3 regions of the Nakamurella alba genome follow, and region 2 is predicted to be linked to each of the others. Evidence: riboswitches for the same ligand, from Rfam matches in the RefSeq annotation. Region 2 holds a riboswitch; each other region holds the start of a gene.
The links. A riboswitch is a leader RNA that binds a small molecule or an ion and turns the genes downstream of it on or off. The one in region 2 is predicted to bind S-adenosylmethionine.
Positions count from the first base shown of each region.

Region 1: linked by a shared signal. The riboswitch ahead of thrC (threonine synthase) and the one ahead of GIS00_RS22100 (LLM class flavin-dependent oxidoreductase) in region 2 are both predicted to bind S-adenosylmethionine.
Region 3: linked by a shared signal. The riboswitch ahead of GIS00_RS02250 (bifunctional o-acetylhomoserine/o-acetylserine sulfhydrylase) and the one ahead of GIS00_RS22100 (LLM class flavin-dependent oxidoreductase) in region 2 are both predicted to bind S-adenosylmethionine.

Region 1 covers NZ_WLYK01000001.1:963,349-972,714, reverse strand. Annotated here, with positions in the region: gene GIS00_RS04275 (DoxX family protein) at 1-298, opposite strand, end outside; gene GIS00_RS04270 (esterase/lipase family protein) at 451-1,509, shown strand; gene rpsT (30S ribosomal protein S20) at 1,688-1,948, shown strand; gene holA (DNA polymerase III subunit delta) at 2,141-3,115, opposite strand; gene GIS00_RS04255 (CGNR zinc finger domain-containing protein) at 3,155-3,745, opposite strand; gene GIS00_RS04250 (SRPBCC family protein) at 3,800-4,249, shown strand; SAM riboswitch class I at 4,298-4,438, shown strand; gene thrC (threonine synthase) at 4,452-5,708, shown strand; gene GIS00_RS04240 (glutamyl-tRNA reductase) at 5,879-7,150, opposite strand; gene hemE (uroporphyrinogen decarboxylase) at 7,277-8,410, shown strand; gene hemG (protoporphyrinogen oxidase) at 8,407-9,366, shown strand, end outside.
Region 2 covers NZ_WLYK01000011.1:12,564-21,929, forward strand. Annotated here, with positions in the region: gene GIS00_RS22085 (hypothetical protein) at 1-76, opposite strand, end outside; gene GIS00_RS22090 (pyridoxal-phosphate dependent enzyme) at 125-1,546, opposite strand; gene GIS00_RS22095 (NtaA/DmoA family FMN-dependent monooxygenase) at 1,560-2,912, opposite strand; gene GIS00_RS22100 (LLM class flavin-dependent oxidoreductase) at 2,928-4,121, opposite strand; SAM riboswitch class IV at 4,306-4,420, opposite strand; gene GIS00_RS22105 (M20 family metallopeptidase) at 4,548-5,915, shown strand; gene GIS00_RS22110 (rhodanese-like domain-containing protein) at 5,924-6,331, opposite strand; gene GIS00_RS22115 (DUF1684 domain-containing protein) at 6,354-7,190, shown strand; gene GIS00_RS22120 (NtaA/DmoA family FMN-dependent monooxygenase) at 7,244-8,614, opposite strand; gene GIS00_RS22125 (LLM class flavin-dependent oxidoreductase) at 8,611-9,366, opposite strand, start outside.
Region 3 covers NZ_WLYK01000001.1:526,473-535,838, forward strand. Annotated here, with positions in the region: gene GIS00_RS02230 (hypothetical protein) at 1-29, shown strand, start outside; gene GIS00_RS26760 (MazG family protein) at 71-736, shown strand; gene GIS00_RS26765 (ABC transporter permease) at 846-2,477, opposite strand; gene GIS00_RS02240 (ABC transporter ATP-binding protein) at 2,474-3,361, opposite strand; gene GIS00_RS02245 (TetR/AcrR family transcriptional regulator) at 3,382-4,023, opposite strand; SAM riboswitch class IV at 4,105-4,221, shown strand; gene GIS00_RS02250 (bifunctional o-acetylhomoserine/o-acetylserine sulfhydrylase) at 4,523-5,836, shown strand; gene metX (homoserine O-acetyltransferase MetX) at 5,840-6,943, shown strand; gene fgd (glucose-6-phosphate dehydrogenase (coenzyme-F420)) at 7,043-8,041, shown strand; gene GIS00_RS02265 (FAD binding domain-containing protein) at 8,394-9,302, shown strand; gene GIS00_RS02270 ((2Fe-2S)-binding protein) at 9,299-9,366, shown strand, end outside.

The sequences.
Region 1 (9,366 bases), on a different contig from region 2:
GGTACCAGGCGGGCTTCCGCTTGGATCGCAGCGCCATGGAGACGTTCGCCGGGAACACCCCGGCCAGCAGGCCGGCGGACAGCACACCACCGGCGGGCCTGGTGCGCGGCACCGCGAGCAGGCCCGCGCACACGAGCTCGACACCCCCGGACACCAGCACCAGTTCCTTCTTGGCCGGCAGCCGCTTCGGCACGATCGCGACGAACGGGCCAGGGCGAAGGAAGTGCAAGGTGCCGGAGACGGTGAAGATCCCGATCAGCAGCGCCGTGGTCGGTCGGACTCTCGAGGTGAGGTTCACCGGTCCATCCTGCCTGCGTCGTGGTCCGGCCCCCTGCTGATCCGCGACGCGCTTTCGATCCGCGTGGCGGGACGTCGTCCCGTTCCGTCGCGGACCACTGGCTCCGGACGAATCTGGCGCGGGAACGGCGCCGGGCAGGCACGATGACCGCCATGGATCCGACGGCGCCACGCCACCTGCGTTCCCGGATCGTCGCCGCGGTCCTCGGCGTCCTGCTCGGCGGGGCGCTCGCCGCGTGCGGCACCACCACCGCCGGCACGGCGATCGCAGGCGCAGCACGTCCGTCGGCCGGCGCCGCTCCGACCGGCGGATCCGTCCCGGGTGTCGACCCGCGCACCGGAACCCCGACCACGGACGAGCAACCGGTACCCGGCGATCCAGGTTCTTCCGAATCGGAGCCGACCGACCCCGGGTCGACCGATGGCCCCGTCGGTTCGGCCGATCCAGGGGGTGCCGCCGGCTCCGGCAGTTCCGTCGCGCCACCGGGGTGGCCGCTGCCCGACGTCGGGCTGGACGGGGTCAACGACGCGGACTGCGTGCCCACCGCCGACGTCCCGCCGGTGCTGCTGATCCACGGCACCTTCTCCACCGCATCGTCGAACTACGGCGGTCTGGCCTATCCCCTGGTGGAGACCGGGCGCTGCGTCTACGCGGTCGACTACGGCAACCAGGGCACCGATGCCGTCGGGTCGTCGGCGACCGAGGTCGCGGCGGCGGCCCGGCAGGTGCTGGAGTCGACCGGGTCCGCCCGGCTGGACCTGGTCGGCTATTCGCAGGGTGGGCTGATCGTCCGCACGATGCTGCGCGACAACGGGCTCGCAGACCTGGTCCGCGTGGCCGTGCTCATCGCCCCGACCTTCCACGGCACCACCGCTCCGGAGGTGCAGGCGCTGGCCCCGGTCTGTGCGGCGTGCGCCGACCAGGTGGCCGGGTCGGAGTTACTGCAGCGGCTCGATGCCGGCGGCGATCTGGACGGCGCCGTGCGGTACGCGGTGGTGTCCAGTTCCGCCGACACGGCGGTGACGCCGACCGCTTCCCAGGTGCCCGAGGGCCCGGCGGACCGGGTGGTGTCGATCGTTGCCGAGGACCAGTGCCCCGGGCTGGTCACCGACCACGTCGCCATCCCCGCGGACCCGGGCGTGGTGAACTGGGTGATCGCCGCGCTGGAGACCGGCGGGGCACCGCCGCCCCAGGCACTGACCTGTCCCTGAGCGGCCGGGCCGTGGCCGGTCCCGTCGCAGTTCAGGGCGTTTGGGATCACTTCGGGCGGCTGGTACTCTGGACAACCGTGTGCGCTCCGAGGAGTGCACGGACAGACCTGGAACACAGAAGCGGTGCCCGCCTGGGCATCATCCCAGCAGCACCGAGACGAAACGAAGGCAATCCGGCGTGGCCAACATCAAGTCGCAGATCAAGCGTATTCGTACCAACGAGGCCGCTCGGCTGCGGAACAAGTCCGTGAAGTCGGCGCTGAAGACCGCCGTCCGGCGCGTCCGCACCGCCATCGAGGCCGGCGACAAGGAAGCCGCCACCACGCAGCTCGTGGTCGCCTCCCGCAGCCTCGACAAGGCCGTGTCGAAGGGCGTCATCCACGCCAACCAGGCCGCGAACCGCAAGTCGGCGCTGGCCCAGCAGGTCAACGCGCTCTGACCCGGTCGGTCCGGATTCGCCCCGGACCACCGACGGTCGCGAACGGCGTCATCCCCTCGCGGGGGTGGCGCCGTTTCTGCGTTCGCGCCGGTCCGTCGCGCCGATCCTGCAGACACCGTCGAGAGCCGGGACCATCGATGACCGACCCGATGCCGGGCCGGTGACTCACCCGGCCACCGCCGGCGGGCAGGGTCAGCTCAGCCGACGCGCCCGGCCGACCGCGATCACGGCCTTCTCCAGCGCGTAGTCCGGGTCGGCGGCGGCACCTTTCACCTCGGCGTTGACCACTGCGACCGCGGCCGTACCGGCGGCGAGCCCCGCCTCGGACCAGCCACGGGCCACACCTTTGGCCTTGTCGATCTTCCAGGGCGGCATGCCCAGCTGACCGGCGAGCTGGTAGGAGTTCCCACTGCGGACCCCGGCCACCTTCGCCACCGTCCGCACGCCGTCGGCGAGCGCGTCGGCGATCAGCACGTGCGCCACCCCGACGTCCAGGGCCCAGCGCAGCGCCTCCAGCGCCGCCGGGATGTCACCCGCCATCACCAGATCCGCGATCGCGAATCCGGAGACCTCGGCACGCCCGTGGTGGTAGCGGCGGACGGCGGCCTCGTCGACCATCCCGCCGGTGTCGGCGACCAGCTGGCCAGCGGCGGCGGCGAGCTCGCGCAGGTCGGAGCCGACCGCGTCCACCAGCGCGGCCACCGCGTCCGGGGACGTGGTGCCGCCGGCGGACCGGATCTCGTTGCGCACGAAGTCGATCCGCTCCGCGGGACGGGTGACCTTCTCGCAGGTCAGCACAGCGGCGCCGGCCTTGCGAAGACCGTCGGCGAGCGGCTTGTTGCGGGCCCCGCCGGCGTGCTGGACCAGCAGCACCACCCCGTCCACCTGATCGGTGGTGTAGCGCAGCAGTTCTGCGGCGGTCTCCTTCGAGACCTCGTGCGCGCCACGGACGATCACCACGCGTGGCTCGGCGAACAGGCTGGGCGCCACCAGGTCCGCGAACTCGGCCGGGCTCAGCCCGGCACCGGTCGCGTCGCGGCGCTCGACCTCGGGATCGACGGCACGCGCGGCCGCCATGGTCCGGCTGACCGCACGGTCCACGAGCAACCCTTCGTCGCCCGTCACCAGGACGAGCGGGGGCGGTGGTGTGGGGGTCGCCGTCGGCACGTCGCCATCCTGCCAGTCGTCGCCGACAGCCCCGATCCGTCAGGCACTGTCCTCGCGACCGCGCTGCCGGGAGGCCCGGACCTTGGACCGGTTCCCGCACCGCTGCATCGAGCACCAGCGCCGCGCGCCGGTCCGGGAGGTGTCCACGAACACCAGGGCGCAGTCGTCCGCCGCGCACTCGCGGATCCGGTCGGCCAGCGGCCCGCCGAGCACCCGGACGGCGTCCCTGGCCACGTCGGCCACGACCTGGGCGCCGGTGGCCGGCTGCTGCCAGAGCGATCGTTCGGCGCCGTCCAGTACCGGGGCGAGTGGCGGCACGGCCGCGGCCGCGTTGATCGTCGCGAGGTCCGCGTCGGGGATCCGGCCGCCGGCCATGCGCGCCCGGAAGGCCCGCCACAGCGCATCGCGCAGGGCCCGCGCCCCGGCGAGTGCGGTGCCGTCGACGGCGACCGGCGCAACGGCCAGCGAGCACCGGCCGGCCCAGTCGGCGAGGTCCTGCGGAGTGCGGAGGGTGTCCCACACCGCCAGCTCGTCCGGGCCTCCGAGCAGCAGGAACTCCGCGGAGAGCGCTCCAGGATCGAAGGTCCAGACCGCCCCGTCGGACGACCGCATCGTTGACAGACCGTGCATGTAACCACTATACCGGTTACATCGAAGCAGCACCGACGAGCGAAGGAGACGACCATGGACAGCCTCGGACAGACGCCGACGGACACCACCGGACTCACCCGCGACGCGGGCTGGGAGATCGGGGTGCGCAGCACCGTGCCGTACCCGGCAGCGGTGGTGTGGGAGCTCCTCACCTCGACGGACGGCCTGGCCCTGTGGCTGGGCACACCCGTCGACGGAGCACTGCCGACCGATCGTGGCGAAGGGTTCGTGCTGGACGGCGGCGCAAGCGGCGAGATCCGCTCCTACCACCCGGGATACCGGATCCGGCTGACCCTGCAGGACGCCGGCGGACCGGACTCGACGATCCAGCTGACCCTGGACGACCGGGACGACCGCACCGGCATCGGGTTCCACCAGGAGCGCCTCCCCGACGCCGCCGCCCGCGACCGGCAGCGCACGCACTGGAAGCACGTCACCGACCAGATCGCCACCGCTCTCGACACCACCACGAGCGCCGACTAGTCCAACGGCACCGAGTGCCCATGTAGGATCAGCCGCACAACCGAATACACCTCATCCAGAGGGGCAGAGGGATACGGCCCGTTGAAGCCCCGGCAACCGCGTCGGATGATCGCGTTCTTCGAGCTCAGCTCGCGAGGCCATCGACCGAAGGTGCCAATTCCGTCCCGTCACGAACGGGGAAGATGAGCAGAGAGGCCTCGTCATGACTGCTGTCCTGTCCGGTACCGATCTCGGTGCCGCCGTCGCCCTGTCCTGTCGCGAGTGCGGCGCACGGGTCGAACTCGGACCCAGCTACGCCTGTACCGAGTGCTTCGGGCCGCTCGAGGTCGCGTACGAGTTCCGGCTCCGGGGCGACGAGCTGCGCGCGGCCATCGAGGCGGGCCCGCAGAACATCTGGCGTTACGCGCCGCTGCTGCCGGTGCCCTCGCACGTGGCCTCGACGCCGAACATCAACCCGGGCGCGACGAAGCTGGTGAAGGCCGAGAACCTCGGCCGGGAACTGGGTCTGCGCAACCTGTGGGTGAAGGACGACTCCGGCAACCCGACGCACTCGTTCAAGGACCGCGTCGTCGCGGTGGCGCTGGCCGCCGCCCGCGAGCTCGGTTTCAAGGTGCTGGCCTGCCCGTCCACCGGCAACCTGGCGAACGCCGTGGCCGCGGCGGCCGCGCGGGCCGGCATCCGGTCGGTGGTGTTCATCCCGTCGAACCTCGAGCAGCAGAAGATCCTGACCACCGCCGCGTACGGCGGCACGCTCATCGCCGTCGACGGCAACTACGACGACATCAACCGCCTGGCAGGGCAGATCGCCGCCGAGCAGGAGGACTGGGCGTTCGTCAACGTCAACGTCCGGCCGTTCTACGCCGAGGGGTCGAAGACCCTGGCCTACGAGGTGGCCGAATCGCTGGGCTGGCGGATCCCGCAGCAGGTCGTCATCCCGATCGCCTCCGGGTCGCAGCTCACCAAGGTGGACAAGGGTTTCACCGAGCTCGCCGCCCTCGGCCTGGTCGACGACACCCCGTACAAGATCTTCGGCGCCCAGGCCACCGGCTGCTCGCCGGTCTCGCAGGCGTACAAGGCCGGCCAGGACTTCGTGCAGCCGGTCCGGCCGGACACCATCGCGAAGTCGCTGGCGATCGGCAACCCGGCCGACGGCCCCTACGTCCTGGACGTGGTGAACCGGACCGGCGGTGCCGTCGAGGACGTCACTGACGAGGAGGTCGTCGAGGGCATCCAGCTGCTCGCCCGGACCGAGGGCATCTTCGCCGAGACCGCCGGTGGCGTCACGGTGGCCGTGCTCCGCAAGCTGCTGGCCACCGGCAAGCTGGACCCCGATGCCGAGACCGTCATCTTCAACACCGGCGACGGACTGAAGACCCTGGACGCGATCGCCGACAAGGTCGGCCCGACCGCCACCATCAAGCCGACCCTGGACGCGTTCGAGGCCACCGGCCTGGCGTGATGCGCGGCTGACACACGAAGTCTGAGAAACGAAAGAGCGGGCCCGGTCGGAGTTCTCCGACCGGGCCCGCTGCGTTGTCCGGTGCCTCTACGTTGTCCGGTGCCGCTGTGTTGTTCGGTGCCGCTCAGTTGTCCGGTGCCGCAACCATGGGCCCGATGACGCCCGGGCGGTCAGCTGTGCTGGTCGGACCCGTCTGGCAGCCGGATCCCGAAGAGGGTGTGCAGCGCCTGCACGTAGTCCTGGCCGCTGCCGGTGCGGGCCAGCTCGCGGGCCCGCAGGGTCGGCGTGTGCAGCAGTGACTGGGTCACCCGGTGCATGGCCAGCTCGACATCGGCGGCCAGGTCGTCGGACAGGTCCCCGTACTTCGACCGGAACCGGCCCATCTCCTTCTGCACGGCGGACGAGACGTGCTCGCGCAGCGCGACGACGGCCGGGTCCAGTGTGCGGACCGCTTGGTCCTCCTCGAAGCGGGCGACCGCGTCGATGACGATGTCCTGCGCGGCGACCACGGTGTCGTGGTGCTCCGGCGCCACCCCTTCGGCCACGGTGTGCAGGTCGGTGACGTCGACGCCGTCCATCCCGCGGACCCCCGGACCGAGATCCGAGTGCAGCGCGAGATCCAGGACGCGGAGCCGGCTCTCGCGCAGCGCGACGGCCTCGGCCACCACCTCGTCGGACAGGCTGCGGCGACCGGTCCCGCTGCAGCCGATCACCAGGTCGACGGTCGCGACCGCCTTGACCAGGCCGTCGGCGTCGATCGCGGTGGCGTGGTGGGTCGCGGCGAAGGCCTCGGCGCGGCCGCTCGGCGAGTGCACCAGGAACTCGGCGCAGCCGCGGGCCCGCAGCGCGGTGGCGACCACCCGGGCGTAGGCGCCGGTGCCGACGATCAGTGCGGATGCCGGCACCGATCCGTCGGCCAGGGCCAGGTCCAGCGCGACGGAGGCGACGGACCGGCCGGCACCGCCGAGCGAGGTCGCGGAGGCGACCTTCTTGGCCGTGCGGGAGGCCTTCTGGAACAGCGAGTTGAGAACGGTGGTGGCGGCGCCGGCGGCCTGCGACTCGGCCAGCGCCCGGGACACCTGCCCGGAGATCTCCGCCTCCCCGACGACCATCGAGTCCAGCCCGGCGGCGACGGTGAAGAGGTGGGCCGCGACCGGCGCACCGACCCGGACCTTCAACGAGGAGGCGGCGTCGGCGGGATCGAGCCCGGCCACGTCGGCGACCAGGGCGGTGACCGCGTCGATCGCGTCGTGGAACCGGGCGGTGTCGAGATAGATCTCCAGCCGGTTGCAGGTGGCGATCACCACACCGCCCGCGACGGGCGAGTCGTCGGACCCGACGAGCTCGGCGATGCCGGATCGCAGCTGCGCGCTCCGGGCGGAGAGCCGGTCCAGTTCGGAGAGCTCCAGGTCATGGTGGCTGGCACCGAGAACCATGAGCATGTCAACGATGGTAACGCCTCTGACCTGCAAGAACCCACTTAGGGCAGCCTAACCGTGTCGACCCGGGAGGGTCCGGGGGCCGGTCCGGGCAGGTCACCGGCCGGGGTCTGGGACGATGGCAGCACCATGCCCGGAACACCACCTCCCCCGCTCTCCGCCCCCGTCACCGCCGCGACCGGCGGCGGCGACGCCGGCCCCGACGCGGGGGGCCTGCCTGCCACCCACCCGCTCGTCGACGGGCGGACGGCGTCCGCGCCGCTGGTCCGGGCGATGCGCGGGGACCGTCCGTCGACGCCGCCGGTGTGGTTCATGCGGCAGGCCGGACGGTCGTTGCCGGAGTACCGCGCGGTGCGTGCCGGGGTCGCCATGCTGGACTCCTGCCTCCGCCCCGAGCTGGCGTCGGAGATCACCCTGCAGCCGATCCGCCGGCACGGGGTCGACGGCGCGGTGCTGTTCAGCGACATCGTGGTCCCGCTGAAGCTGGCCGGGATCGACGTCGACATCGTGCCCGGGACCGGCCCCGTGGTGGCCGCGCCGGTGCGGACGGCGGCCGACGTGGCCTCGCTGCCCGATCTCGACCCCGCAGCACTCGCCCCGGTCGAGCAGGCCGCCGCGCTGACCGTGGAGCAACTGGGCGGCGTGCCGCTGATCGGCTTCGCCGGCGCCCCGTTCACCCTGGCCAGCTATCTCGTCGAGGGCGGTCCGAGCCGGGAACACTTGCGCACCAAGGCGTTGATGCACGCCGACCCGGAGACCTGGCACGCGCTGGCGTCCTGGGTGGCGGACATCACCCTGGCCTTCCTCCGCGGCCAGATCCTGGCCGGGGCGTCGGCGGTGCAGCTGTTCGACTCCTGGGCCGGGGGGCTCTCGCTCGCCGACTACACGGAGTTCGTCGCGCCGCACTCCGCCCGGGTGCTGGCGGGCGTGGCCGACCTCGGGGTCCCGCGGGTGCACTTCGGTGTCGGAACTTCCGAGCTGCTGGTGGCGATGCGGGACACCGGCGCCGACGTGATCGGCGTCGACCACCGGCTGCCGCTGGACGAGGCGAACCGCCGGCTCGGCGGGACGACCCCGCTGCAGGGCAACATCGACCCGGCCCTGCTGTTCGCCGGACAGGACGCCCTGGAGCGACACACCCGGCGGGTGCTGGAGGCCGGGCGGGCGGCGCCGGGGCACGTGGTCAACCTCGGCCACGGGGTCCCGCCGGACACCGACCCGGACGTGCTGACCCGCCTGGTCGAGTTCGTCCACCAGCAGTGACCCGGCCCGCCTCCGCCGGCGAGGGCCGCCGCCCGGTGGTGATCGGCGGCGGGGTGGCCGGACTGGTGGCGGCCTGGGAGCTGGCCCGGGCCGGACGCGCCCCGATCGTGCTCGAGGCCTCCCCCGCCCCCGGCGGCACCGTCGCCCGACACACCGTCGACGGGCTCGACCTCGACGCCGGGGCGGAATCCTTCGCAACGGCGACACCTGCGGTGGCGCAGCTGGTCTCGGACCTCGGGCTCCAGGACCGGGTGGTCTCCCCGAACCCGGCCGGCGCCTGGGTGAGACACGCCGCCGGTGCCGCACCGCTACCGGCCGGCGGGCTGCTCGGCATCCCTGGTCGCCCACTGGCCGCCGACGTCCGCCGGGTGCTCGGCACCCCGGGTGCCCTGCGCGCCGCGGTGGACCGGGTGCTGCCCCGCCGGACCGGCACCGGCCCGGGCACCCTCGGCGACCTGGTCCGCACCCGGATGGGCCGACGCGCCCTGGACCGGCTGGTCGCGCCGGTGGCCGGCGGTGTCTACTCCGCGGACCCGGACGGCCTGGAGACGCACTCGCTGAACCCCAGGCTGCTGCCCGCGCTGGCCGAGCACGGATCACTCGCCGCTGCCGTCCGTGCCCTGCGTGGCGGAGCGGGTGCCCGCGCCGGGTCCGCGGTGGCCGGCCTGCGCGGCGGCATGTACTCGCTGGTCGAGGCACTGTCCGCGCAGATCGCCGGCGCCGGCGGGGAGATCCGCACCGGCACACCGGCCCTGGCGCTGTCCCGTGCGGGCACCGCGTGGCAGGTGTCGGTCGCCGGGGCACAGCTGCTGACCGACCTGGTGGTGCTGGCCACGGACGCCGGCCCGGCCGCCGCCCTGCTCGGCCCCGCATCGGCGGTGACCCTGCCCACCGACACCACCGACGTCGTTCTGGTCACCCTCGTCGTCGTCGGACCCGATCTGCGCGCCGCTCCG
Region 2 (9,366 bases):
GCGAAAACAGCTCCTCGGCAGAGGATGCCGGCTCCTCGGCAATGACGCGGGGATGCAACAGGGGCAGGGCGGGCATGGTGATGGATCCGTTCGTGAGGTCGTCGGTGCAACGGAGGGGCGCGGATCAGGACAGGTGCAGGGCGGCGACCGGTCGGTGGGGGACAGGGACTGCGCTGCCGGCCCGGAGCAGGCCCTCGACCGTGACGAGGCCGGCGAAGCGCCCGTCGCGGACGACCAGGCCATGGTCCTGACCCAGCTCCCGCAGCCTGCGCACCGCGGTTGCCGCGCTCTCCCCGACCCCGAGCGCCGGTGGCACCTGGTCCAGGACGGCGTCGAGTGTGACGGAGCGATCCGGCAGCAGTAACAGCTGTTCCGCACGGACCGTGCCGAGGATCTCGGCCAGGGCGGGCGCGAGATCATCGGTGGGTCGGGCGAGTCGCACCGCGGCCGGTCCGGTCCGGTCGGCCAGCCAGAGCAGCGCCTCGCCGACGGTTGAGGTGTGGTCGAGTGCGGGGAACGTCGCCGCGTCGGCCGGAGCGGCGTCGCACACCAGAGGTCCGGTCCCGTCCTCCAGGAAACCGTTGGTGCGCAACCAGTCGTCCGAGTGGTACTTGGACAGGTACGCCCGGCCGGAATCGGGCCCCAGTGCGACCACCACGGCGTCACGTGGCAGGTCGCGGGCCACCCGCAGGGCGGCGGCGACGGCGAGGCCGGTCGAACCGCCGACCAGGATGCCCTCGCGGCGTGCGAGATCCCTGACGGTCAGCACCGACTGGCGGTCACCGATGCGCTCGATCCGGTCCACCACGCCGGTGTCGTACGACAGCGGCCAGACATCCTCCGCGGTGTCCGGATGGCGGTAGTGGCCGGACGCCTCGACCAGGAACGGGCTCCCGTCGCCACCGCCGTAGGAGGAGCTGACCGGATCGGCCCCGATCACCGTGACCGTCCCGCCGGAGACCTCCCGCAGGTACCCGCCGGCGCCGGTGATGGTACCGCCGGTCCCGATGCCGGCGACGAAATGCGTGACCCTGCCCTCGGTGTCGTCCCAGATCTCGGGTCCGGTGCGCTCACGGTGCGCCCGCGGGTTGGCCGGATTGTCGTACTGGTCCGCGCGCCACGCGCCGGGGATCTCCGCGGCCAGTCGCACCGCGGTCGAGTGCACGGAGGTCGGATCCTCCCGGGGCACACCCGCGGTGCCGAACACCACCTCGGCCCCGTAGGCGAGCAGGGTGAGCCGTTTCTCGACCGAGATCCGGTCGGAGATGACGGCGACGAGCCGGTAGCCGCGGGCGGCGGCCACCTGGGCGAGGCCGATACCGGTGTTGCCGGAGGTTGCTTCGACGATGGTGCCACCGGGGCCCAGCGCACCGGACCGCACGGCGTCGTCGACCAGCCACAGCGCCGTCCGGTCCTTGACCGACGTGCCCGGGTTGAACTGCTCGGCCTTGAGGTACACCTCGGCGTCGATCCCCTCGGTCACCCGCCGGAGCCGGATCAGCGGGGTGCGGCCGATGGTGTCCAGCACGGACCCGTACCGGGTCATCTACCCGACCGCCTCAGACCAACTCGGTGGACCGCACCGCGGGCAGTCCCAGGTTGTTCCGGAGGGTGGAGCCGGTGTAGTCCGCACGGAGCGAACCGCGCTCCTGCAGCAAGGGCACCACCTGATCGACGAAGTCGTCGAGGCCCCACGGCACCAGGTGCGACCCGATGATCAACCCATCCGAACCGTCGTTCTGCACGAAATCATCAATCTGGGCCGCGATCTCGGAGGCGGTACCGACGAACGGACCGCGCTCGAACTGATCGATGACCAGCTCGCGGAGGTTCAGGTTCTTCGTCTCGGCCACCTGCCGCCACTTCGCGACGGTCTCGAAGCGATCCTGGAAGGTGAAGGCCTTGCCCTGGATGATCTGTGGGGCGTCCGCGTCCGGCTCCACGTCCGGCAGCGGGCCTTCCGGGTCGTAGGCGGACAGGTCCCGGTTCCAGACCTGCTCCAGGAGGATCAACGCCGTCTGCCCGGTGACCTGACCGCGGCGCACCTCCTCGTACTTCTCCCGGGCCTCCGCCGCGGTGTCGCCGATGACGAAGCCGGCCGACGGCAGGATCTTGACATCGTCCGCGCTCCGGCCGGCGGCGACCACTCGGGCCTTGACGTCCCGGTAGAAGTCGGCCGCCTCCGGCAACTGGCCGTAGGGCGAGAAGATCGCGTCGGCGTTGGCCGCCGCGAAGTCGCGACCCTGCGGTGACACCCCGGCCTGCAGCAGCACCGGCCGGCCCTGCGGGCTGCGCGGGACGGTGAACCGGCCGTGGATGTCGAACTGCGGGCCGGCGTGCCGGAAGCTGCCGGCGTCGGACCGGCGCAGGAACGTACCGGTCTCCTTGTCCGCGACCAGGTCGCCCTCGTCCCAGGAGTCCCAGAGCTCCCGCACGGTGGCGATGAACTCCTCGGCCCGTTCGTACCGCTGCGCACGGTCCAGGAACCCGCCGCGCCGGAAGTTCTGGCCGGTGAACGCGTCGAACGAGGTGACCACGTTCCAGGCCGCCCGCCCGCCGGAGAGGTGGTCCAGCGACGCGAACTGCCGGGCGAGCTCGTACGGCTCGTTGAAGGTGGCGTTGATGGTGCCGGCCAGACCGAGGTGGGTGGTGACCGCGGCGATCGACGCCAGCACCGGCAGGGTGTCCGGGCGGCCGACGATGTCCTGGTCGAAGACCTGGCCCGCCCGCTCCCGCAGCGCGAGACCCTCGGCCAGGAAGAAGAAGTCGAACTTGCCGCGCTCGGCGGTGCGTGCGGTGTGCTCGAAGGTGCTGAAGTCGATCTGGCTGCCGGCCCGCTCGTCCCACCACGCGGTGTGGTGGTTGACGCCGCCCAGGTAGGCGCCCAGGATGATCTGCTTGCGTGTGCTCATCGTCAGTGGTCCTTGTCAGGCGGTGGCGTACCGGTTGGGCACGGAGGTGGGCAGGCCGATCAGCCCGCGCAGATTGGTGTCGGGGTAGGTCTCGCGGTGCTGCCCGCGGCGACGCAGCTCGGGCACCAGATCGTCCGCGATCCGCGGGACGTCATCGGTGGCGACGCCGGGTCGAAGTCGGAATCCGTGATATCCCAGTGTGTTCCAGCTCTGCAACCGGTCGGCCAGGTCGGCGGCCGACCCGGCGAACACCAGCGTCTCGGTCTCCAGTGGTACGCGGCCGTCCAGGCGCCGCAGCCGGTCCGCACCCGACTCGTCCGGACCGTCGAGGAACACCACTACGTCCGCCCAGACCTGCAGCGGCTCGGGCGACTGCCGGGCCTGCACGACCGCGTCGCCGACCTCGGCGAGGATCCCGCGGGCGCGCTCGTCGTCGGTCGGGGTGACGAACACCAGGTCCGCGTGCGCCGCGGCCAGCAGGTAGGGCACGCGCCGGTGCGCCAGCAGGCTGATCACCGGCTGGCCCTGCGGCGACCGGGGGGTGATCGACGGTCCCCGGACGCTGAACCCGCTGCCCACGAAATCGATGTGGTGCACCTTCTCGCGGTCGATGAAGCGGCGGTGCTCGACATCGCGGATCTCGGCGTCGTCCTCCCAGCTGTCCCACAACCGGCGGACCACGTCGATGGCCTCGCCGGCCTCGTCGAACAGGTCGACCAGGAAGGCGGGCAGCTCGCCGGGCTCCAGTGCCTCCAGGTCCAGCGCCGGGATCTCCCGACGGCCGAACTGGGCGGCCTCACGGCCGAAACCGCCGGTGCGCACCTGCCATCCCGCCCGGCCCCGGGAGGTGTGGTCGAGGGTGGCGAGGGCCTTGGAGACGTGGAACGGCTCGGTGTGCGTGGTGGTCACCACCGGCACCAGGCCGATGTGCCGGGTGACCGGCGCGACGCGGGCCGCGATGAGCAGGGCGTCCAGCCGGCCGCGCACCACGTCGGTCCGGTCGTCCTCCCGGTCGACCCGGTCGTACTGCAGGGTCAGTGAGTCCTCGATGGTGACCAGATCCAGCGTTCCGCGTTCCGCGGTGGAGATGAGATCCGTCCAGTAGCCGGCCGAGAAAAGTTCTGCCGGACGTGATGTCGGCTCACGCCACGCGGCGGGATGCCAACCGGCGCCGTCGAGGGCGAGGCCGAGGTGGATATGGGTGGACATGAGACCTCCGGGGTCGGTGATCCCGGCCGCGCGGCGACGACAGGTCGCCCCGGCCGGGCTGGTGGCTGGGGATGTCAGGAGCGACAGAGCGCGCCGGCGGTGACGCAGAGGTCGATCTCGCGGCGCAGCACCGCGTGCAGGGTGGTCATCTCCAGCGAACCGGACACGGTTCGGGTCCTTCCGTCGACGTCGCTTGCCCGGCATCGCTCCGACGCCGTGCCAGGTGTGATCCCGGGGCACCCCATCGAGTCGAAGGGTTGCCGTCCAGCCTGCCGGGCCAGTGGCTGGAACTCGTCACCTACCCCGACAGTAGGACCTGTACCGGGCCCGTGCAAGCATCCGAGGAGTGAATCGGTTCACCCTGTCACTATGAGATAGGTTGCCAGGTATGTGCTTCCAGGCGCCGAACACTCTCCCGGTCCCGCAATGACGGACGGCACCGGGGGACCGCGTCCGATCAGCACCGCCTTCCTGGATGCGCTGGGTCGCACGACGGACCGCAAGCGGGCAGCGTTCACGCCACTGGATTCCCCGTTCGCCGGGGCCGGAGCCGCAACGGTGGAGGCCGTGCGAGCCGCGACGGAGTCGGGTCGGGAAGAGATCGTGGCACTGGGCCGGGAGATCCATGCGCATCCCGAGGAGGCGTTCCGGGAGCACCGCTCGGTGGCCATCATCACGGCCCTGCTCGGACGGCACGGCATCCCCGCCGCCGTCGGATGGCACGACCTGGACACCGCCTTCCGGGCCGGCCTGACCGCCGAGGGTCCCGACGACGGCGCACCGGACCCGGATCGCGGGCCCACCGTCGCGATCCTGGCCGAGTACGACGCGCTTCCGCAGATCGGCCACGCCTGCGGTCACAACCTGATCGCCGCTGCCGCGGTCGGTGCGTTCCTCGGGTTGCACCGGGCGGTCGCCGCCGGGCTGCGTCTGCCCGGGCGTGTGCTGCTGCTGGGCACACCCGCGGAGGAGGGCAACTCCGGCAAGGAGATCCTGGCCCGCACCGGATTCTTCGACGCGGTGGACGCCGCAATCATGGTGCACGGCTTCGGGTACGACGTGGTCGACCACCCGTTCCTGGGCCGCCGCCAGCTGCGGGTGACCTACCACGGGACCGCCGCGCACGCGTCGGCGAGCCCGTTCCTGGGGCGCAACGCACTGGATGCGGTGGTGCTGAACTACCAGGCGATCGGGCTGCTGCGGCAACACATCCCGCCCAGCGACCGGGTGCACGGCATCGTGCTCGAGGGCGGCGACCGGCCCAGTGTCGTGCCGGAGCGGGCCACGGTGGAGTACTACGTGCGCTCCGCCGATCCGGCCACCCTGAAGGACCTCTCCGAGCGGCTCGAGGACATCGCCCGCGGTATCGCGCTGGCCACCGGCACCCGCGCCGAACTCACCTGGGACCCGGTGCCGTTCAGCCTGCCGGTCCGGACGAACGGCCCGCTGGCCGCCCGCTGGGCGGTGCACCAGGAAGCGCTCGGCCGGACCGCCCTGGCGGGTGGCGTGGTGCCGGAGATCCTCGCCGCATCCACAGATTTCGGCAACGTCAGCGTCCGGATCCCCGGCATCCACCCGATGATCGCGGTCAGCCCGCCGGAGGTTGCCCTGCACACCCGCGAGTTCGAGGCGGCGGCGGGATCCGCCGCCGGCGACGCAGCGGCGGTCCACGGCGCGATCGGCCTCGCACTGACCGCACTCGACTACCTGTCCGATCCCGCCCTGCGATCCGCCGTCGGCCGGGACTTCGTCGACGCCGGCGGCGCGGTGGACGTGGCGGGGTACTTCGACTGAGCCGCGGTTCAGCCCTGCGGCGCGACCGGAGGGTCGGCAGGGAGTCCGGCGTCCTTCCAGGCCGGGAAACCGCCCTCGACGTGCACCACGTCGGTGAAGCCCTTCGCGATCAGGGCCGCGGCCACCGGGCCGGAGCCGCGGACCGAACCGCAGAGGACCACGATCGGGGTGTCCGGGCCGGTGACCTGGGGGAGACGGGTGGGGGAGTCCGCGTCGAAGAGGGCGTCGACCTGGAAGCGGTCGATCACGGTCGCGCCGGGGACCTCGCCGTTCGCCGAACGTCCGGCTTCGGAACGAGTGTCGACGAGGAAGGCCCCGGCGGCGATGCGGTCGGCGGCCTCCTGCGCGGAGACCAGCGGTGCCAGGGCGCCGGCGTCGTCGAGGGAGAGGTCAAGTGCGGGAGCGGTGTCGGACATGGCACCAGCGTAGACTTGCCACATGAGCAGCACCGCAGTCGGTATCGCCTCGACGGACGACCGGGGCGTCGACGGTTTCACCGCCGCCTGGCAGGAATGGCACGCCGCACAGGAGGCGCGGTTGGCCGATCCGCACGGGTTCCTGGCCATCACCTCGCTGCACTTCCTCACCGCGGAGCCGGAGCGGTTCGCCGATGCCCCCGGTGTCTGGTCGACCGCCGCCGAGGGCGTGCTGGTGCGGTTGGACCCGGAGGACCGGCTCGAGGTGGACGGGGTCGTGATCACCGGTGAGCACCGGTTCGATCCCATCCCGGAGCGCGGCGGGATCAACGCGGTGTGGGGTGATGTCGTGCTGGAGATCGCCAGGCGCGGTGGGTACGACATCCTGCGGCCACGGCATCCCGACAACGACCTGCGGGTGGCCTATCACGGCACCCCGGCGTTCGCGCCGGATCCGCGGTGGGCCGTGACCGGGCGGTTCGTGCCCTTCGACGAGCCGCGACCGACCACGGTCGGGGCCTCGGTCGAGGGTCTGCAGCACGTGTACGACGCGCCCGGGCGGGTCGAGTTCGAGCTCTCCGGTGAGACTCTCGGGTTGACCGTCTTCAACGGGGCGACCCCCGGGAGCTTCATGGCCCTGTTCACCGATGCCACCTCCGGCGTGACCACCTACGCGGCGAACCGGTCCGTTCAGATCGCAGCTCCGGACGAGAACGGCGCCGTGTTGATCGATTTCAACCGGGCGTCCAATCTGCCCTGCGCCTACACCGATCTCGCGACCTGCCCGCTGCCGCCGGCGGGGAACCGGCTGCCGGTGGCGATCGAGGCCGGGCACAGGATCCCGTACGAGAGGTCCTGAGCCCGGCCCCGGCGGTCCCAGGACACCCGGCGGTCCTAGGACACCGGTCGCTCCTACGACACCAGGCTCGCGCCCTCGGACCGCTGCGGCACCGAGATGCCCAGGTGGTCTCGGAGGGTCGTGCCCTCGTACTCGGTCCGGTAGACGCCACGTTCCTGCAGCAGCGGCACGACGGTGTCCGCGAACTCGGCGAGCCCGCCCGGCACCAGGTGCGGGACCAGGATGAACCCGTCGGAGGCATCGGCCTGGACGTAGGAGTCGATGGTCTCGGCCACCGACTCCGGGGTGCCGATGAAGTTCTGCCGGGAGCTGGTCTCGATGACCGTCTCCCGCAACGACAGGCCTTTCGCCTCGGCGAGCGCCCGCCACTGCCGGGAGACCTCGATCGGATCCCGGTTCATCCGCACGCTCGCCCGGCCCTTGGCCAGGGTGTTCTCGCCCGGCACCGGGTCGAACTCGGGCAGCGGTCCGTCCGGGTCGCGGTCGCTGAGGTCGACGTTCCACAGCTGCTCGGCCAGCCGCAGTGCGCTCTGCCCGCTGACCTGCTGGCTCCGCACGTGCCGTGCGAGATCCTGCGCCTCGCTCTCGGTCTCGCCGATGGTGAAGGTGGCCGCCGGCAGCACCAGCAGGTCCGCGTGGGCGCGGCCGTACTTCGCCAGGCGGCCCTTGACGTCGGAGTAGAAGGCCTGCCCGGCCTCGAGGGTGCCGTGCCGGGAGAAGATGGCATCGGCGGAGGCGGCGGCGAACTCGCGGCCCGCATCGGAGTCACCGGCCTGGAAGATCACCGGGCGGCCCTGCGGGGAGCGTGGGACGTCGAAGTGTCCGTCGATGTCGAAGAAGTCGTCGTGGATCGAGAACTCACCCGCCCGGTCGTCGGCCAGGAACCGGCCGGCCGCTGCGTCGGCCACCACGGCGCCGTCCGGCCACGAGTCGAACAGGCGCTGGGTGGCGTGCAGGAACGACTCCGCCCGCGCGTAGCGGTCACCTTCCGCGAGATAGCCACCACGGCGGAAGTTCTCGCCGGTGAAGGCATCCCAGGAGGTCACCACGTTCCACGCGGCGCGACCGTCGGAGAGATGATCGAGAGTGGCGAACTGCCGTGCCACCTCGAACGGTTCGTTGAAGGTGGAGTTGATGGTGCCGGTCAGGCCGATCCGCTCGGTGACCGCGGCCAGCGCGGACAGGATGGTGAAGGTGTCCGGCCGGCCCACCACGTCCAGGTCGTAGATCTTCCCGTTCTGCTCCCGCAGCCGCAGACCCTCGGCCAGGAAGAGGAAGTCGAACTTGGCCTGTTCGGCGATCTGGGCGAACCTGACGAAGGAGTCGAACTCGATCTGGCTGCCCGACTGGGGATCGCTCCAGACCGTCGTGTTGTTGACTCCGGGGAAGTGCGCGGCCAGGTGGACCTGCTTGCGGGGGGTCATGCGAGGGCTCCGATGTCCGAAGAGACTGCTGCGTAACGGTTGGGGGCGACCGGGAGGTCGAGGCGGTCGCGGAGCGACTCGCTGAGGTACTCGGTCTCGCGCAGGCCGAGTCGGCGCAGTTCCGGTACCAGGGCGTGCACGATCACCTCGAGATCGGTCGGCAGGACGCCCGGCCACAGCCGGACGCCGTCGTAACCGGCCTGCTGCCGGTGCACCAGCAGGGCGGCGAGATCCGTTGGAGAGCCGGAGAACACGGCCGTACCGGTCGCGGCGGATGCGCCGTGCCGGTCGTCCAGCTCGGCGAGTCGGTCGGCGCCGGTGGTGTCCCGGTCGTCGAGGAACACCACCAGATCGGTGAGCCGGCGCTGCGCGGCGCCGCCGGTGGCGGCACGCAACCCGTCCAGTTCGGCGAGCGCCGTGGCGGCATCCGGGTCCGCGAGCGGATCGGTGAGAATCGCCACATCGGCCTGTGCGGCGGCGACACCGATGGCACCGTCGCCGGCTTCGCGGCCGGCAGCGACCACCACCACCGGTTGGCCCTGCGGCGGCCGCGGCGTGATGGAGGGTCCGCGCACGGAGAAGTACGGCCCGGCGAAGTCGACGTAGTGCAGCTTGTCGATGTCCACGAACCGCCCGGTCGCCACGTCCCGGATCTCGGCGTCGTCCTCCCAGCTGTCCCAGAGCCGGCGCACCACCTCGACCCAGTCGGCGGCCTCCGCCCAGGCGTCGGCGGGAGGCAGCGGCGCGCGCCG
Region 3 (9,366 bases), on a different contig from region 2:
GGACCGGGCTGACCGCCGCGCCGGCCTGAGCCCGCACCGGGCTGGTTCCACCGCCCGGATAATGGGGCCGGTGAGCGAGACCAACGGGCTACCGGGCGACGGACTGCGGCGAGCGGTCGAGGTGATGGACCGGCTGCGATCCCCGGGTGGCTGCCCGTGGGATGCCGAGCAGACGCACGCCTCCCTCGGCCGGTACCTGGTCGAGGAGTGCTACGAGCTGCTGCAGGCGATCGAGGATCAGGACGAGCGGGCGATCCGTGAGGAACTCGGCGACGTGCTGCTGCAGGTGCTCTTCCATGCCCGGATCGCGGCCGAGACGCCCTCTGCGGAGGGCGGTTTCGACATCGACGACGTCGCCGGCGACCTCGCGGACAAGCTGATCCGCCGGCACCCGCACGTGTACGCCGATGCGGAGGCCGTCGACACCGCGGCCGACCAGCAGGTCCGCTGGGTGGAGCTGAAGAAGGCGGAGGGCCGGTCCTCGGTGCTGTCCGGGGTCGCCCTCGGGCAACCGGCGGTCGCCCTTGCCGCCAAGCTCGGCGCCCGGTCGGTGAAGTACGGGGTGCAGGTGCCACTGCCCGCCGGCGACTCGATGGGGGAGCAGCTGTTCCGGCTCGCCTACGAGGCCGGCGCCACCGGCGGTGACCCGGAGTCCGAGCTGCGCGCGGTGGCCCGGGGTCATGCCGACCGGCTGGTCGCGGCCGAACGAAGTGCCCCGACGGGCACCACCGGCTGATCCGTCGGGGGTCACCGGGACGGCGGAGGGTGCCGGCGGTGCCACCGGGACCGGCGGATCCGTCCGGCGGCAGCCACAGCAGACACACGACGCGGGGACGCGTACCGGATCAGCCGACGTCGCGGCGCCGGAATCCGAGCAGCCCGGCGATCACCAGCACAGCGGCGATCCCGGTCAGCACCAGGACCGGGGTCCAGTCCATCGCCGCCGAGGGCAGCTGCGGCAGGTGACCGAACGGCGAGAGGTCGATGACCCAGCGCGGCAGCCGCAGCAGGTCGCCGAGCTGGCCGAGCAGCAGCGCCACGCCGACCGCCGCCCAGGCCACTCCGATGGCGCGAGGCGCGAGACCGACCAGCAGCAGGGCGATCCCGCCCATCACCCAGACCGCGGGCAGTTGCACGAGCAGCGCGGACAGTCCGTCGCCGAGACCGGCCCCGCTGCCGCCGCGGGCGCCGAGGGCAACACCGGCGGAGAGCCCGCACAGGGTCAGTGACACGGCCGGGGCGACCACCACCCACAGCAGCTGCACCGCGAACAGCCGGGTCCGGCTCACCGGGCAGGACAGCAGCAGCTCGGTCCGGGCCGCCTCCTCCTCGGCGCGCAGCCGGAGGGCGATGGACACCGCCTGCCCGGCCACCGCGATCCCGACGAACCCGCCGATCGCGGCCAGCACCACCGCGGAGATCCCGCCGTCGCCGCCGAGCCGGCGGAACAGCTCCTGGATCTGTGGACTGCCCTGCAGCAGCTGATCGGCGCCGCCGGCCACCCCACCGAGCACCGCCCCGGCGACCGCGAGCCCGACCGCCCAGCCCGCCGCGGATCCCCACTGCAGCCGGACCCCGAGACCGCCGATCCCGGACAGCCGGCCCACGGCACGACCGGGCCGGGTGGGCAGCAGTCCCGCACCCAGATCCCGGCGGCGCTGGTACCAGGCCGCGGGCAGCAGCAACAGCACCGCCGCGGCCGGGTACAGCAACAGCACCGGCCACCGGTTCGCGGCGAACGGCTGCAGCTGCTCGACCCAGCCGATGGGGGAGAGCCACCGCAGCCACGGCAGGTCGGATCCATCGGCGGTGGCGCGCAGCAGGAATGCCACGCCGACGGCGGTCCCGGCCAGCACGGTTGCCCCGCGGGCGGACCCGGCGAGTTGCGCGGCCAGCGCCGCCACCGCGGCGAACACCCAGGAGCAACCGGCCAGGGCGGCGACCAGCAGCAGAGACCCGGTGACCGCCGACCCGGTGGACAGCGCGCCGAGCAGCCCGAGCAGACCAACCGCCACCGCTGCGGCAGCGGCGACCAGGACCGCGGAGGCGAGCTGCGCGGAGCGCCCCACCGCGGTGGCGGCCAGCAGCTCGGTCCGGCCCGCTTCCTCGTCGCCGCGGGTGCGCCGGACCACCGTGAACACGGCCATCAGCGCCAGCACGGTGGAGCCGATCACCCCGACCCGCCAGGCCGACAGCCCGCCCACCGAGCTGTCGAACACCGGGCCGGTGATCGCGACGGTGGCCGGGTTCGACCCGACCCCGATCGCGAGGTCGGCCCGGGCGGCGGCCTCCGGGTACAGCGCCGCGATCGCCGGGAAGCTGGTGCCGACCACCAGCCCGACCCCGATCACCCAGCACAGCAACGGGATCCGCTCCCGGCGCAGGCACAGCCGTAGCAGCGGGCCGAGGCCGGTCAGCGGCCCACCCCGCCCGGCCGTTCCCGGCGGAGCACCGATCCCCACCACCGCCGAGGTCATCGCGCGCCGCCGGTGGCCGGTTCCTCGCGGTAGTGACGGAGGAACAGCTCCTCGAGCGTGGGCGGGGACGCGGTCAGCGTCCGGACCCCGGCAGCGGTGAACGCCTCGAGCACCGGCCCGAGGCGGTCGGAGTCCACCGCCAGCTCGACCCGGGAACCCTCGACCCGCAGGTCGTGCACTCCGGGCAGCGCGTCGAGACCGCCAGGGACGGCGTCCAGGTCGGCCGCCAGCGAGGTCCGGGTGAGATGACGCAGCTGGGACAGGGAACCCGTCTCGACCACCCGACCGGCCCGGACGATGCTGACCCGGTCGCACAGCGACTCCACCTCGGACAGGATGTGGCTGGACAGCAGGACGGTCGTGCCGCGCTCCCGGGCCCGCCGGATCTCGTCCTGGAACACGGCCTCCATCAACGGGTCCAGCCCGCTGGTCGGCTCGTCCAGCACGAGCAGCTCCACGTCGGCGGCCAGCGCCGCGACCAGCGCCACCTTCTGCCGGTTGCCCTTGGAGTACGTCCGGCCGCGCCGCCGGGGGTCGAGTTCGAAGCGCTCCAGCAGATCCGCCCGTCGGGCCGGTTCGACCGGGCCGCGCAACCGGCCCAGCAGGTCGATCACCTCGCCGCCGGTGAGGTTCGGCCAGAGAGTGACATCGCCGGGGACGTAGGCCAGCCGGCGGTGCAGCGCCACGGCGTCGGCGAACGGATCACCACCCAGCAGCAGGGCCGACCCGGCATCCGGCCGGAGCAGGCCGAGCAGCACCCGGATGGTGGTGGACTTCCCGGCGCCGTTGGGCCCCAGGAAGCCGTGCACCTCGCCGGTGCCCACCGTCAGGTCGAGGTCGTCCAGTGCGACCACGTGCCCGAACGTCTTCCGGACACCTTTCATCTCCAGAGCAGCGGTCCCGGTCACGGTTCCTCCTGGCGGGTGTGCAGGTGTGCGAGATAGCCGTCCAGCAATCGGCTGTCGGTGAACAGCCCATGGGTGAGCAGCTCGACCAGCGGCAGGGCCACCCGGTCCGCGGCGGCGACCTGCGCCGCCGGTGCCGGCGTGCCGGGCGGCGCCAGGTAGTCGGCCAGCAACTGGGTGCCCAGGCTCATCACCACCAGCGCGAGGGCGCGGCCGGTGTCGTCACCGGCCGACCGGACGTCACCCCGCTCGGTCGCCAGCACCAGGTAGCGCCGGGTCTGCTCCACCAGCCCGTCGAAGAAGCGGCGGGCGAACGGGCCGCCCTCGACCAGGGCCTGCCGCACGTAGCCGTGCAGCGGCTCGGCGGGCCTGGCGGACATCAGTTCCGCGAGCGTGGAGAGGTCGGCGCCCGCCACCTCGTCCACCGAGGCGGCGAAGAAGTCCGAGATGTGGGCGTCGCAGGCCGCGCGCAGGCCGTCCTTGGACCCGAAGTGGTGCAGCACCAGCGCCGGCGAGACGCCGGCGGCCGCGGCGATGGCGCGCACGGTCGTCCTGGCGAAACCGTGCGTGGCGAACAGGGTGATCGCCGCGTCCCGGATCCGGGCACGTGTGGTCAGGTCGTCGTCCTGCGCTGAACGCATGTTCAGCATGCTAAACGCGTGTTCAGCCATCGGTCAAGACACCCGGTGCCCCGGCGACACCGGTTCGCTACACTCGCGTCAGGTCATGAGTGCCAGTGACAAGCCCCGGCTCGCTGGCCGGCAACCCTCCACACGCGGTGGGGTGCCCCGGGTGATTGACCTGGCGGAGCCCGGATCCGGGTTCCGCAAGCGCGGGTCGGCCACCTGGCCGGCCCAGTTGGCCGCCCGGAGGAGCGCAGCTGTGTCCTGTCGAATGTGTTGCCGCCACTGAATTCTCCGGCGTCCGCAGTGCGGCCGACGTACCCGGGGTAGTGGTCCGAAGGCCGCATCCTGCCGCCCCGCACCGGGCGGTCCAGGAACCCAGCAGCACCCGCCGCGCCCCGGTATCCGGGACATGGCGGCCATCCGTCCTCGTTGTATCAGCGACCCGTCCCCGCCCGTCATCCCCGGCGGAGCGGGCATGGTCGCTGCCCCGCCCTCACGTCACAGGAGATGAGAGATGAGCCCCAACTGGTCCTTCGAGACCCGGCAGATCCACGCCGGCCAGACCCCGGATCCCACCACCAAGGCCCGGGCCCTGCCGATCTACCAGACCACCTCGTTCGCCTTCGACTCCAGCGAGCACGGCCGCAAGCTGTTCGCGCTGGAGGAGCTCGGCAACATCTACACCCGGATCCACAACCCCACCACCGATGTCGTCGAGCAGCGGATCGCCTCCCTGGAAGGTGGCACCGGTGCGCTGCTGGTCGCGTCCGGCCAGGCGGCCGAGACGCTGGCGATCCTCGCCATCGCCGAGGCCGGTGACCACGTGGTGTCCTCGCCGCGGCTCTACGGCGGTACCTACAACCTCTTCCACTACACGCTGCCGAAGTACGGCATCAGCGTCGACTTCGTGGAGGATCCGGACGATCTCGAGTCCTGGCAGGCCGCCGTCAGGCCGAACACCAAGCTGTTCTACGCGGAGTCGATCTCGAACCCGCAGCTGGACGTGCTGGACTTCCGCGGTGTCTCCGACGTGGCGCACCGCAACGGCGTGCCGCTGATCGTCGACAACACGGTGCCCAGCCCGTATCTCATCCGGCCGATCGAGCACGGCGCGGACATCGTGGTGCACTCGGCGACCAAGTACCTCGGCGGCCACGGCACCGCCATCGGCGGCGTGATCGTGGACGGCGGCACCTTCGACTGGAGCGCCGACCCGGAGAAGTTCGCGAACTTCAACAACCCGGATCCGAGCTACAACAACCTGGTCTGGGCCCGGGATCTCGGCCCGAACGGGCTGTTCGGCATCAACGTGTCGTTCATCTTCAAGACCCGGCTGCAGCTGCTCCGCGACATCGGGCCGGCGATCTCCCCGTTCAACGCCTTCCTGCTCGCCCAGGGCATCGAGACGCTGAGCCTGCGGGTGCAGCGGCACAACGAGAACGCGCTGGCCGTCGCCCGTTTCCTGGAGGGCCGGGACGAGGTCGAGTCGGTGTCGTACCCCCAGCTGGAGTCCAGCAAGTGGCACGCGCTGCAGCAGCAGTACGCACCGCTGGGCGGCGGCCCGATCGTCTCCTTCGAGATCAAGGGCGGTGTGGAGGCCGGGCAGACCTTCACCGACGCGCTCGAGCTGTTCACCAACCTGGCGAACATCGGCGACGTCCGGTCGCTGGTCATCCACCCGGCCTCGACCACGCACTCGCAGCTGTCCGAGGCCGAGCAGTTCACCACCGGTGTCACCCCCGGCCTGATCCGGCTGGCCGTCGGCACCGAGTCGATCGACGACATCCTGGCCGACCTCGACGCCGGGTTCCGCGCGGCGAAGGGCTGACCGATGACCGCGGTGTCGGCCGGGCCCGACGGCTCACCCGCCGTCGGGTCCGGTCGGCATGCGCGGGAGATCGGTGACCTGCCACTGGATTCCGGTCACGTGCTGCCGGCGGTCACCATGGCGTACGAGACCTGGGGCCGGTTGTCGCCGGAGCGGGACAACGTGGTGCTGGTGCTGCACGCCCTCACCGGTGACGCCCACGTGGTCGGCGACGTCGGTCCGGACCAGCCCACCCCCGGCTGGTGGGACGGGCTGATCGGGCCGGGGTCACCCATCGACGACGCCGAGTACTTCGTGATCGCCGCGAACGTGCTCGGCGGGTGCCGGGGCAGCACCGGCCCGTCGTCGACCGGCCCGGACGGCCGGCCCTGGGGGTCACGGTTCCCGGAGATCACCGTGCGGGACCAGGTGCGGGCCGAGCACCGGTTGCTGCAGCAGCTCGGGATCACCTCGCTGGCTGCGGTCCTCGGTGGCTCCATGGGCGGGATGCGCGCGCTGGAATGGGGTGTCGAGCACGCCGGTTACGTGCGCGAGGTGATCGCGGTGGCCACCACCGCGGCCGCCTCCGCGGACCAGATCGCCTGGGCCACACCGCAGCTGGCCGCGATCCGGATGGACCCGGCGTTCGCCGGCGGCGACTACCACGGCGGTCCGGCACCGGTCGCCGGGATGGCGGTGGCCCGGCAGATCGCACACACCACCTACCGCAGCGCGCAGGAGCTCGAGGACCGGTTCGGCCGGGACGAGCAGCCGGGCGGCGGCTTCGCGGTCGGCTCCTACCTCACCTACCACGGCGAGAAGCTGGGCCGCCGCTTCGATCCCGGCTCCTACCTGGTGCTCACCGAGGTGATGAACGGCCACGACCTCGGCCGTGGCCGCGGCGGCGTCGACGCCGCACTGGCCATGATCACCGCCCCGATCACCGTGGCGGTGGTGGACAGCGACCGCCTCTACACACCCGCCGAGGGCGCGCGGATCGCCACCGCGCCCACCGCGCGTCCGCTGCAGGTCATCCACTCCCGGCACGGTCACGACGGTTTCCTCATCGAGGCGGACCGGATCGGCGACATCGTGCGCACGGCGCTGGCCGCCGGGAAGAGCTCCTGACCGCACCGCGACCGGCACGGCGACGACGGGTCAGTAGTGTGCGGGGCAGGAGCCGCGGCGTCGACCGGCCGGATCCGGGACGGTGCGGAGGAGGAACGGGTGGCGGTGCGGTTCGGCTACAAGGCGTCCGCCGAGTTCTTCGGGCCACGTGAGCTGATCGAGCTCGGTGTGCTGGCCGAGCAGAGCGGGTTCGACTCCGTCTTCGTCTCCGACCACCTGCAGCCCTGGCGGCACGACGGCGGCCACGCCCCGGCCACCCTGCCCTGGTTGGGTGCCCTCGGCGAACGGACCAGCCGGATCCTGTTCGGCACCTCGGTGCTCACCCCGACCTTCCGCTACCACCCCGCGGTGATCGCGCAGGCGTTCGGCACCCTCGGTCTGCTGTACCCGGGCCGGGTCGTGCTCGGCGTGGGATCGGGGGAGGCGCTCAACGAGGTGCCGCTGCGGTCGTCCTGGCCGGACGGCCGGGAGCGGTTCGCCCGCCTCAAGGAGGCCGTCACGCTGATCCGGAAGCTGTGGGCCGGCGACCGGGTGCACTTCGACGGGACCTGGTACTCCACCGACAACGCCACTGTCTACGACCGGCCCGAGGTGCCGGTGCCGATCTGGATCGGCGCCTCCGGACCGGCCGCGACCCGGCTGGCCGGGCGGATCGCCGACGGGTTCATCACCACCTCCGGCAAGTCGACCGCCCAGTACACCGAGACCCTGTTGCCGGCCCTGGCCGAGGGTGCGGCCCGGTCCCGGCGCAGCCTCACCGACCTCGAGCTGATGATCGAGGTCAAGGTGTCCTTCGACCCGGACCCGGCCCGGGCGCTGGCGGACACGGCGTCCTGGGCCACCCTCGCGCTGACCCCGGAGGAGCGGGCCGGGGTGACCGACCCGCTCGAACTGCAGCGGATCGCCGCTGCGGTCACCCCGGAGCGGGCCGCGGCGCGCTGGATCGTCTCCTCGGATCCCGACGAGCACGTCGAACGCATCGGTCGCTACCTGGATCTCGGCTTCACCCACCTGGTCTTCCAGGCGCCCGGACCGGACCAGGCCCGGTTCCTCGAGCTCTACGGGTCGCAGGTGCTGCCCCGGTTGCGGGCCCGCTGACACCCTCCTCCCGCCGGAGACCGACGGCCTCCGGCGGTACCCGTCGCCGGTTCCCCTCCGGCCGGCGCCCGAGGGCGGAATCGGCCGCCCGGGACGCCGCACCGCGCGCCGGGGAGAACAGAACGGCGTTCTGTGGCCGGTGCCTCACCGGCCGGTCCGGTGGCCTGTGCCACACCCGATCGGCCGTCGGTCAACCCAGCGTCACTTTCGGCGTGCACAGAGCGACAACTGTCGTCCAGCGGTAAACCCGGCGACACACGACCGTCATTCGTTGCCGTCCTGCACAAGAAGAGGTCGAAACCGGGCGATGTGCCCATAGTCGGCCGATCGGAATCCGACATACCGTCGGCCCATGACAGCGACCAGCACGGCGTTCGCGCCGCCCGGGGTGCGCATCACCGACACCACCGACGAGGTGCTCGCCGCCCTCGCCGCCCTCGGGTCCGATGCGACGGTGATGGCCGGCGGCACCGAGGTGATGATCCGCCTGCGCCGCCGCGAGATCGACCCGAAGCTGTTGCTGCACATCGGTCGTCACTCGGAACTGCGCACGATCACCGAGGACGCCGTCGTCGATCCGGACGGCGGTGCGGCGGCCGCGGCTCTGCGGATCGGCGCCACGGTGACCCACCACGACCTGCTGGCCGACCCCCGGGTGCCGGAGCTGGTCAAGATCACCGCCGAGCGGATCGGCTACCCGCAGACCCAGGAGCTGGGTACGGTCGGCGGCAACCTGATCATCGCGCACCCGGCGGACCTGGCCACGCCGTTCTTGGTGCACGATGCACAGGCGGTGCTCAGCTCGCAGGCCGGCACCCGGACCGTTGCCGTCGCCGACCTGATGCTCGGCGACCGGCTGACCGCGATCCGGCCCGACGAACTGCTCTCCTCGGTCACCCTGCCGACGCTCCCGGGAGCGGTCACCGGCTACCGCAAGGTCGGCCGCCGCGGCGAGATGGACGCCCCCATCATCACTGTCGCGATCCTGCTGCAGTTCGGCACCGGTGCCACGATCACCGACGCCCGGGTGGCGGTCGGGTCCTACGCCGACGTCCCGTTCCGGGCCCGCGCGCTCGAGCAGGCACTGGTGCGCACCGGTCTCCCGGACGGGCCGGCGATCGCCGAGCTGTCCCGGCTGGCCGACCTCGGCGCCGAAGCGGTCGAGGACGTCAAGGCCACCGCCCGTTACCGCCGCACGCTGCTGCCCCGCCTGGTCGCCGATGTGCTGACCGGCTGCCTGGCCCGAGGAGTGGACCGATGAACCAGATCTCCGCCGAGATCAACGGCCGGGTGCGGAGCTGTGCGCCGCTGGGTGCCGAGTCGCT